DNA from 2 places in the Streptomyces sp. NPDC037401 genome. Region 2 is predicted to be linked to the other one. Evidence: riboswitches for the same ligand, from Rfam matches in the RefSeq annotation. Region 2 holds a riboswitch; the other holds the start of a gene.

Region 1 (5,283 bases), on a different contig from region 2:
GCCGACCTCGTCCGCGATGCGGCGGAAGGCGGCGAAGTCCAGCTGGCGCGGGTACGCGGACCAGCCGGCGACGATCAGCTGCGGCTTGGTCTCCTTGGCGAGGCGCTCGACCTCGGCCATGTCCACCCGGCCGGACTCGTCGACGTGGTACGGGACCACGTTGTAGAGCTTGCCGGAGAAGTTGATCTTCATGCCGTGGGTCAGGTGACCACCGTGGGCGAGGTTCAGGCCCATGATCGTGTCGCCCGGCTTCAGCAGCGCGAACATCGCGGCGGCGTTGGCCTGCGCACCCGAGTGGGGCTGCACGTTGGCGGCCTCGGCGCCGAAGAGCGCCTTGATGCGGTCGATCGCGATCTGCTCGACCACGTCGACGTGCTCGCAGCCGCCGTAGTAGCGGCGGCCGGGGTAGCCCTCGGCGTACTTGTTGGTCAGGACCGAGCCCTGGGCCTCCATGACCGCGACCGGAGCGAAGTTCTCCGAGGCGATCATTTCCAGGGTCGACTGCTGGCGGTGGAGCTCGGCGTCGACGGCGGCGGCGACGTCGGGGTCCAGCTCGTGGAGGGGGGTGTTCAGAAGCGACATCGGATTCCCTCTAGGTGTGGTCAGCCCGCGAACTGGGTGTACTCGTCGGCGGAGAGCAGGTCGGCCGGCTCCTCCGCCACGCGCACCTTGAACAGCCAGCCGCCCTCGAAGGGGGCGGTGTTCACGAGCGCCGGGTCGTCGACCACGTTCTGGTTGGCCTCGACGACCTCGCCGGTGATCGGGGCGTACAGGTCGCTGACCGACTTGGTGGACTCGAGTTCGCCGCAGGTCTCGCCCGCGGTCACGGTGTCGCCCACCGCGGGGAGCTGGGCGTAGACGACGTCACCGAGCGCGTTGGCCGCGAACTCCGTGATGCCGACCGTCGCGACGCCGTCCTCGGCGACCGACACCCACTCGTGCTCCTTGGTGTAGCGCAGCTGCTGGGGGTTGCTCATGACCTGATTCTCCTGGATACGGGGGAGTGCATGCGGACAGTGGTCTTGCAGAGGTCGTGCGGGAGGTGCCGGAAGGTCACTTCTGCCGCTTGTAGAACGGCAGCGCCACGACCTCGTAGGCCTCATGCGTACCGCGGATGTCGACGCCGACACCGGAGGTGCCGGGCGCGGCGTGGGCCGCGTCGACGTACGCCATGGCGATCGGCTTGCCCAGCGTCGGGGACGGGGCGCCGGAGGTGACCTCGCCGATGACGGCGCCGTCCGCGACGACCGGGAAACCGGCGCGCGGGACGCGGCGGCCCTCGGCGATCAGGCCGACCAGCTTGCGCGGCGGGTTGTCCGCGGCGCGCTCGGCGGCGGCCTCCAGGGCCGCGCGGCCGACGAAGTCGCCTTCCTTCTCGAACTTCACGACCCGGCCCAGGCCCGCGTCGAACGGCGTCAGGCCGGTGGTCAGCTCGTGCCCGTACAGCGGCATGCCCGCCTCCAGGCGCAGCGTGTCGCGGCAGGACAGGCCCGCCGGGACCAGGCCGACGCCCTCGCCGGCCTTCAGCAGGGCCGTCCACAGCTCGACCGCGTGCTCGGGCTTGACGAACAGCTCGAAGCCGTCCTCACCGGTGTAGCCGGTACGGGCGATCAGCGCGGGGACCCCGGCGACGGTGCCCGGCAGGCCGGCGTAGTACTTCAGGCCGTCCAGGTCGGCGTCGGTGAGGGACGCGAGGATGCCGGGGGACTCGGGGCCCTGCACGGCGATCAGCGCGTAGGCGTCGCGGTCGTCGCGGACCTCGGTGTCGAAGCCGGCGGCGCGCGCGGTCAGGGCGTCGAGGACGACCTGCGCGTTGGAGGCGTTCGCGACGACCATGTACTCGGTCTCGCCGAGGCGGTAGACGATCAGGTCGTCGACGATCCCGCCGTCTTCCTGGCAGATGTGCGTGTAGCGGGCGCGGCCGACGCCCACGGTGGAGATGTTGCCGACCAGTGCGTAGTCCAGGGCCTTGACGGCCTCCGGGCCGGTCAGGGTGATCTCGCCCATGTGCGAGAGGTCGAACAGGCCGGCCTTGGTGCGGACGGCGTTGTGCTCGTCGCGCTCGCTGGCGTAGCGGAGCGGCATGTCCCAGCCGGCGAAGTCGGTCATGGTCGCACCGAGCGCACGGTGCACGGCGTCAAGGGCGGTCAGACGGGGGCTGTTCGTCATAAGGCTGGCTCTCCAAGGCGGGTCCGCGACGGGCTGAGGACTTTCCTCCCCATCTGTCATCGGAACCTGAGAGGTTCATCACGACCGTACGTGCATACGGAAGTGACTTGCACCTTGGGTGGAGCCGGCGGCTCGTGACAACCGCACGCCTCGCTTTTCAGATGTGCCTCGCCCGCGCGGTACGGGGCCTGAGAGATTCAAGGGAGGGACTTGCTCCTTCGGCGTCCGGCAGGCGTCCGTCATACGGACGGCTGCGGAACTCTCCCGCGCAGATTCAAGCGGCCTTTATGCAGTTGGTCGTGCAGCATGGCGCGCACATCATTGCACGGGCCGAACCCGGCCGGAACCGTGGGCGGCGCATTACCGTCTCTTTACACTCAGTGGGCATGGTGGGTCCTGGTGGCCCGACAAGGGGAGGCGATCACTGTGCGGAGATTCGGAGCCCTGGCAGGGACCGGTGCGGCCGGTACGGCCGCGGGCGTACCGGTCCAGCCCGGTGCACGCGACCGGGGGCCCTTCGGCACGGCCCGCCCCGCCGGGGCGGGGCACGTCCGTGACCTGCGCGGACGCGCGGGCCGCGGCCCCGCGCGGCTGGAGTTCGCCGACGGGGACGTCGTGGTGGTCTCCGGGCTGCCCGGCAGCGGCAAGAGCACCCTCATGAAGCGGGCCGTGCGCAGCGGCGGCATCGACTCCCAGGACGCCCGCGAGCGCTGGGAGGCCCGGACCCCGGCCGCGCTGCCGTACGCCGTCTACCGCCCCCTGGTGCGGATCGCGCACTACGCCGGGCTGTGGCGCTCCCTGCGGGCGGGCCAGAGCGTGGTCGTCCACGACTGCGGCACCCAGGCCTGGGTCCGCGCCCTGCTGGCCCGCGCGGCCCGCGCCCGCGGCCGCGACCTGCACCTGCTGCTGCTCGACGCGACCCCCGCGGAAGCCCTGTCCGGCCAGGCGGCGCGCGGCCGCGGGGTCTCCGCGTACGCCTTCGGACGCCACCGGGCCACGGTGGCGCGGCTCCTCGGCGCCGCGGAGCAGGGCCGGCTGCCGGCCGGCTGCGCCTCGGTGGTCCTCCTGGACCGCGCGGCGGCCGCCGGCCTCACGTCGATCGGCTTCGCCCCCGAAACCCGCCCCGGACGCCCGCACGGCACCCTCTAGGGTCTACACGTCGGCAGTGGGGAAAGGGCGCGGGTGAACATGCAGGACGGGACGAACGCGAGCACGTACGGGGGCGGCGCGGGCGACGGCTGGCCCGCGAACGAACTGGAGGAGACCCTCGCGGCCTCCCTCGGCAGTCCGGCCGCGGGCGGCCGGATCCTCGAAGTGCTCGGCCGCAGCCAGATCTGGGTGCCGCTGCCCGCCGGCGGCGGACCCGACAGCCCGAGCCTGTCCCTGCCCACCATGGACATCGGCGGCGCCGCCTACGTGCCCGTGTACAGCTCCCAGCAGCAGTTCACGCAGTGCGCGGGGGCCCACATGCCCTTCGCGGTGGCCCCGGCCGTGGAGTTCGCCCGGGGCCTGCCCCCGCAGCTCGGCATCGCCGTCAACCCCGAAGGCGCGGTCGGCGTACCGCTTCCCCCCGACGCCGTGGCGCAGCTGTGCCGCACCGGGCGCACCTCGCTCGACGGCCCCGCCACCGGCGGCCGGGTCCGGCTCTACGAACCCGACTGGCAGGACGACCCGGTCGACTTCCTCTCCGCCGCGGCCGAGGAGTTCCGCGCCACCGGCGTGGTCGCCTCGGCGCGCCGCTGCCTCGCGAGCATCGAGGGCGGCGATCCGGTGCTGTTCGTCGGCGTGCAGTTCACGGGCTGGGAGGCGGCCGACCGCAACGCCCCGATGGACGCCCTGTCCCGTGCGCTGGGCAGGTTCCAGCCGCGCTGGCCGGTGACCCTGCTGCTGCTCGACGCGGCCCAGGATCCGGTGGCCGACTGGATGGCGCAACACGTCCGCCCCTTCTACCTGCCGTAGCCGCCTTTAAGCTGGTTACATTTCCTGGCCGCACCCGTGCCGACACCCTTGTCGGCGGACGGCCGGAATGCGTCACGACGGGCGGACGAGGACGAAGAGGGGTACCGGGTGAGTGCGTCAGGCACGGCCGCGGCCGGGCAGCTCGAGCAGATGCTGCGCCAGGTGACGCCCGGGCGCTACGAGAGTTACGAGGCGCTCCTGCACGCCCTCGCCGAGGGGCAGCTGTGGATGCTGCTCTGGCAGGGGCAGTCCGGCGCGCCGGACGCGCAGTACGGCGGCATGGAGGTCGACGGGCTGGGCTACGCGCCCTGCGTGACCTCCCCGCAGGAGCTCGCGGCGAGCGGCTGGGGCCGCGCGTACGAGGTGGTCTCCGGCCGGGGCGTCGCCCGGGCGCTCTACCCGGACCGGTGGGGCATCTGGCTCAACCCGCACGCCCAGGGCGGCGGCGTCGGCATCCCGTGGGCCGACCTGCGGCGGATCGCCACCGGCCTGGACCGGATGCCGGCCGGGCCGCTGCGCCTGTCGGAGCCCGCGATCGAGCTGCCGCAGTTCTACGCCCTGCTCACCCAGCACGCCCACCGCACCCCGGCGGTGCGCTCGCTGCGCCGCGTCTGGGTGCAGCCCGCGCTGGGCACGGCGTACCTCGCCATCGGGCTCGACCTCTACGACGGCTCCGCGGCGGCCGTGGAATCGGCGCGGGCGATGATGCGGCAGGCGATCGGCGCGGTGCCCGACGGGCTGCCGGTCTCGACGGTCGCCCTGGCCGACGAGCACGACCCCGTCGCGATGTGGCTGCGCGCCCAGACCCGCCCGTTCTACGACCGCGAGGCCCAGGGCACGTCCTTCTAGGCCCGGACGGAAGCCGGCGGCCGGGACCGCCTGCCGGGCTACTCCTCGCCGGCGGCGAGCAGCGAGCTCGCCAGCGGGGTGCGCCGGTGGAGCATCCAGCGGCCCGAGCGCTGCGAGGTGACCAGCCGGGAGCGCCGGAGCACGCCCAGGTGCTGGCTGACGGCCGCGGCGCTCATGTTCAGGTAGGCCGCGAGCTGGGTGGTGGACACCGGCAGGTCCAGATGGGCCAGCAGCGCGGCGCGGCTGCGGCCGAGCAGGTCGCCGAGGGGCTCCGCGGCCGCCTGCGAGGTGCCCTCCCACAGGGTC
Region 2 (5,283 bases):
GATGCTCGCCAAGATCGCCTCCGAGGAGGCCAAGCCCGACGGGCTGGTGCTGATCGAGCCGGGCAGCGAGCGGGAGCTGCTCGCCCCCATGCCGGTGCGGACGCTGCCGGGGGTGGGGCCGGCCACCGGGGACCACCTGCGGCGCGCGGGCATCACGACGGTGGGGGAGCTGGCCGAGGCCGGCGAGGACGAGCTCGTTCGGATGCTGGGCCGCTCGCACGGGGCGGCGCTGTACCGGATGGCCCTCGGGCTGGACGACCGTGCCGTGGTCGCCGAGCGGGACGCGAAGTCGGTGTCGGTCGAGGACACCTTCGACGTGGACCTGCACGACCGGGTGCGGATCCGGACCGAGGTCCAGCGGCTGGCGGACCGGTGCGTGGGGCGGCTGCGGGGCTCGGGGCACTCCGGGCGCACGATCGTGCTCAAGGTGCGGCGGTACGACTTCTCGACGCTGACCCGCTCCGAGACCCTGCGCGGGCCGACCGACGATCCGGCGGTGGTACGGGAGGCGGCCGCGCGGCTGCTGGACGCGGTCGACACCACGGGCGGGGTGAGGCTGCTGGGCGTGGGGGTGTCGGGGCTGGCGGACTACACGCAGGAGGATCTGTTCGCGCAGGCTGCCGGGGACATCGCGGCCCGTGCGGCGGAAGGGGCTCCAGAGGGCGCTGGGGCGGGGCGTACGGAGGATGCGGCGGAGGCCGCGGCACAGGAGCCCGCCCCCGTGGTGGAGCGCCGCTGGGCGGCCGGGAGTGACGTCCGTCACGCGCAGTACGGACCCGGATGGGTCCAGGGCAGCGGCGTGGGGCGGGTGACCGTGCGCTTCGAGGAGCCGGGCTCGGCTCCGGGCCGGGTCCGTACCTTCAAAGTCGACGATTCCGACTTGGAGCCTTCGGACCCGCTGCCGCTGGTGGCTCAGTCCTCGTCGGTGCTCAGCCGGCCGAAATCGCGGTCCGGCGGCGGGGGAGCGGCGGCCGCGATGTCGCCGGGCAGCGCGACGTCGAGCCCGTAGTGGTGGTAGAGCTGGAGCTCCTGCTCGGGGGAGAGGTGGCGCCCCACTCCGAAGTCGGGCGCATCCTTGATGAGAGAGCGTTCGTAGGGCACCCGCAGGGTTTCTCCCACCATCTCGCTGGGTTCCAGCGGGACGAAGGCGTCCCTGCTGAAGAGCCCGGTGCGGACGGCCGCCCACTCCGGTTCCCCGGTCGCGTCGTCGAGGTACACCTCGTCGACCGTGCCGATCTTGTTGCCGTTGCGGTCGAACGCCTTGCGGCCGATCAGGCTGCGCGGATCGATATCGGTCTGCACGGTCCCTCCATTTGGTCGCAACTCCTCCGTTATGACTACGAAAGTGCATTTTTCAAGTGGGGGCCACTTGAGCGAGGCCCCACGAACCTCGCTGGTAGTCTGGTTTACGGCTGCTGACCCTGTGCGGGAGAGCCCGTCCGAGTGAGTTCGTCATGAGCCTCTCGGTGGCGCCGAAGGAGCAACTCCTCCCCGGAATCTCTCAGGCACACGTACCGCACGGACGAGGCCACTCTGGAAAGCAGGTCGGGCGTCGGAGCGGTGTTCCGGAACCCTGCCTCACCGACGGTGAAAGCCGGGACTCACGGGCGACCCCCACGAGACCCGGTGAAGCTCTCAGGTTGAGATGACAGAGGGGGAGGCCGTCCGGGTGCCCGCGTCGTGGCACCCCTCGTAGGTCGCGAGACCAGGAGGCCTCCGCCATGACCGCCCACCGTATTCCGCTCTCCCAGCTCGAGAGCGGCATCCCCTTCGAGCAGCGCCACATCGGCCCCGACGCCGAGGCGCAGGCCAAGATGCTCGCGCAGGTCGGCTACGGCTCGCTCGACGAGCTCACCGCTGCCGCGGTGCCGGACGTGATCAAGACCGCGGAGGCCCTGAACCTCCCCGGCGCCCGTACCGAGGCCGAGGTCCTCGCCGAGCTGCGCACCCTCGCCGCCGGCAACAAGGTCCTGTCTTCCATGATCGGCCTGGGCTACTACGGCACGTTCACTCCGCCGGTGATCCTGCGCAACGTCATGGAGAACCCGGCCTGGTACACCGCGTACACGCCGTACCAGCCGGAGATCTCGCAGGGCCGCCTCGAGGCGCTCCTCAACTTCCAGACCGTGGTCGCCGACCTGACGGGCCTGCCCACCTCGGGCGCCTCCCTCCTCGACGAGGGCACCGCGGCCGCCGAGGCCATGACGCTGGCCCGCCGCGTGGGCAAGGCCAAGGGGAACGTCTTCCTCGTCGACGCCGACGCCCTGCCGCAGACCGTCGCCGTGATCGAGACCCGCGCCGAGCCCATCGGCATCGAGGTCGTCGTCGCCGACCTGTCCGCGGGCATCCCGGCCGAGGTCGCCGAGCGCGGCGTCTACGGCGTGCTCATCCAGTACCCGGGCGCCTCCGGTGCGGTCCGCGACATCAAGCCGCTGATCGACGAGGCCCACGGCCTCGGCGCGATCGTCACCGTCGCCGCCGACCTGCTCGCGCTGACGCTGCTCACCTCGCCCGGCGAGCTGGGCGCGGACATCGCCGTCGGCACCACCCAGCGCTTCGGCGTCCCGATGGGCTTCGGCGGTCCGCACGCCGGCTACATGGCCGTGCAGGACAAGCACGCGCGCTCCCTGCCCGGCCGCCTCGTCGGCGTCTCCGTCGACGCCGACGGCAACCGTGCCTACCGCCTGGCGCTGCAGACCCGCGAGCAGCACATCCGCCGCGAGAAGGCGACCAGCAACATCTGTACCGCGCAGGTGCTGCTCGCCGTCATGGCCGGCATGTACGCCGTCTACCACGGCCCCGAGGGGCTGCGGACGATCGCCCGCCGCACCCACCGCTACGCCGTCCTCCTCGCCGAGGGCCTGAAGGCCGGCGGCGTCGAGATCGTGCACGACGCCTTCTTCGACACCCTCACCGCGCGCGTCCCGGGCCGGGCCGCCGAGGTGGTCGCCGCCGCCCGCGAGCGCGGGGTCAACCTCTTCCAGGTCGACGCCGACCACGTCTCGGCCGCCTGCGACGAGACCACCCTGCGCGCCGACGTCGAGGCCGTCTGGGCCGCCTTCGGCGTGAGCGCCGACATCGAGGCGCTGGACGCCGCCGCCGCGGACTCGCTGCCCGAGGCGCTGCTGCGCTCGGACGAGGTCCTCACCCACCCGGTCTTCCACCAGCACCGCTCCGAGACCGCGATGCTGCGCTACCTGCGCAAGCTCTCGGACAAGGACTACGCGCTGGACCGCGGCATGATCCCGCTGGGCTCCTGCACCATGAAGCTCAACGCGACCACCGAGATGGAAGCGGTCACCTGGCCCGAGTTCGGCCAGCTGCACCCGTTCGCCCCGGTGGAGCAGGCGCAGGGCTACGCCACGCTCATCAACGAGCTGGAGGAACGTCTCTGCGAGGTCACCGGCTACGACAAGGTCTCCATTCAGCCGAACGCCGGTTCGCAGGGTGAGCTGGCCGGTCTGCTCGCCGTACGCGCCTACCACCGCGCCAACGGCGACGAGCAGCGCACCATCTGCCTCATCCCGTCCTCGGCGCACGGCACCAACGCCGCCAGCGCCGTCATGGCCGGCATGAAGGTCGTCGTCGTCAAGACCGCCGACGACGGCGAGGTGGACGCGGACGACCTGCGCGCCAAGATCGAGCAGTACCGCGACGAGCTCGCCGTGCTGATGATCACCTACCCGTCGACGCACGGTGTGTTCGAGGAGCACGTCGCCGACATCTGCGCCCAGGTGCACGACGCCGGCGGCCAGGTCTACGTCGACGGCGCCAACCTGAACGCCCTGGTCGGCCTGGCCAAGCCCGGTCACTTCGGCGGCGACGTCTCGCACCTGAACCTGCACAAGACGTTCTGCATCCCGCACGGCGGCGGTGGTCCGGGCGTCGGCCCGGTCGGCGTTCGCGCGCACCTCGCGCCGTACCTGCCGAACCACCCGCTGCAGCCGACCGCGGGCCCGGAGACCGGTGTCGGCCCGATCTCGGCGGCCCCCTGGGGCTCGGCCGGCATCCTGCCGATCTCCTGGTCGTACGTGCGCCTGATGGGCGGCGAGGGCCTCAAGCGCGCCACGCAGGTGGCCGTGCTCGGCGCCAACTACATCGCCAAGCGCCTGGAGCCGCACTTCCCGGTGCTGTACACGGGCCCCGGCGGGCTGGTCGCGCACGAGTGCATCATCGACCTGCGCCCGCTGTCGAAGGCGACCGGCGTCAGCGTCGACGACATCGCCAAGCGCCTGATCGACTACGGCTTCCACGCCCCGACCATGTCCTTCCCGGTCGCCGGCACGCTGATGATCGAGCCGACCGAGTCCGAGGACCTCATCGAGCTGGACCGCTTCTGCGACGCGATGATCGCGATCCGCGGCGAGATCGAGCGGGTCGCCTCGGGCGAGTGGCCGGCGGACGACAACCCGCTGCACAACGCCCCGCACACAGCGGCGGCGCTGGGCGGCGAGTGGGACCACCCGTACACCCGTGACGAGGCGGTCTTCCCGGCGGGCGTGACCCCGGCCGAGAAGTACTGGCCGCCGGTGCGCCGCATCGACGGTGCCTTCGGGGACCGGAACCTCGTCTGCTCCTGCCCGCCGCTGGACGAGTACGACAACTGACCCATGCAGTACGGCCGAGGGGCCGGTACGGGGAGTGTTTCCCGTACCGGCCCCTCGGGCTGTTCCGTGCCTCTTGTCGTGCCCTGTCGTCGCGCCTGCCCGCGGGCGCCGGTCGTGCCGTGCCTCAGGCGGCCTTCATGACCTGAGAGGCCGCCAGCGGGCGGTGCGGTGCGATGATCTGGCCGTCCGGCAGCAGCTCGCCGGTGTCCTCGAAGAGCAGGACGCCGTTGCACAGCAGGCTCCAGCCCTGCTCCGGGTGGTTGGCCACCGGCTGCGCGGCCTCTCGGTCGGCGGAGTCGGCTGACGGGCAAGGTGGCTGGTGCTGGCACATGGATGCGTTCTTTCGCTGCGGTGTGGTGAGAGTGCTGCGGCTCGATGCGGCGTTCATGGCCGCCCCCCGTATCGTCAATCGGTCGGTCGGAGACCAGTGTTCCCCTGCGGCGGTCGATCCGCAGGGATTTCCCGGTAGCTGTCCTCACCGATTGATGACGCATCACTCGTGCGGGCGGTTCAGTTCAACTGCCCTGTCTTTTCGGGTGGTTCGGCGGTGGCCCGTCCGGGCTAGTCCGAATGGCGTAGCCGTCAGGCCGGGGTGGCCAGGGCCGGCGGGGTCAGCCGGTGCGTGAGCACGGGCAGCAGTTCGGAGACCGGATGCGGCCGGTACGCCGCGATGCCG

What was found. Region 2 has a riboswitch for glycine ahead of gcvP (aminomethyl-transferring glycine dehydrogenase). Riboswitches for the same ligand answer to the same signal wherever they lie in the genome.
Region 1: it holds a riboswitch for glycine, as region 2 does, so the genes downstream of both, gcvT (glycine cleavage system aminomethyltransferase GcvT) here and gcvP (aminomethyl-transferring glycine dehydrogenase) in region 2, are expected to answer to the same signal.

What each region holds. Positions count from the first base shown of each region.
Region 1 covers NZ_JBVJWO010000002.1:247,398-252,680, reverse strand. Annotated here, with positions in the region: gene glyA (serine hydroxymethyltransferase) at 1-582, opposite strand, end outside; gene gcvH (glycine cleavage system protein GcvH) at 603-977, opposite strand; gene gcvT (glycine cleavage system aminomethyltransferase GcvT) at 1,054-2,169, opposite strand; glycine riboswitch at 2,337-2,446, opposite strand; gene ACZ7H1_RS02665 (AAA family ATPase) at 2,596-3,318, shown strand; gene ACZ7H1_RS02660 (enhanced serine sensitivity protein SseB) at 3,358-4,128, shown strand; gene ACZ7H1_RS02655 (enhanced serine sensitivity protein SseB C-terminal domain-containing protein) at 4,237-4,977, shown strand; gene ACZ7H1_RS02650 (ArsR/SmtB family transcription factor) at 5,016-5,283, opposite strand, start outside.
Region 2 covers NZ_JBVJWO010000061.1:6,993-12,275, reverse strand. Annotated here, with positions in the region: gene ACZ7H1_RS36365 (DNA polymerase IV) at 1-1,009, shown strand, start outside; gene ACZ7H1_RS36360 (PRC-barrel domain-containing protein) at 913-1,302, opposite strand; glycine riboswitch at 1,417-1,527, shown strand; glycine riboswitch at 1,528-1,662, shown strand; gene gcvP (aminomethyl-transferring glycine dehydrogenase) at 1,722-4,607, shown strand; gene ACZ7H1_RS36350 (DUF5999 family protein) at 4,732-4,938, opposite strand; gene ACZ7H1_RS36345 (hypothetical protein) at 5,190-5,283, opposite strand, start outside.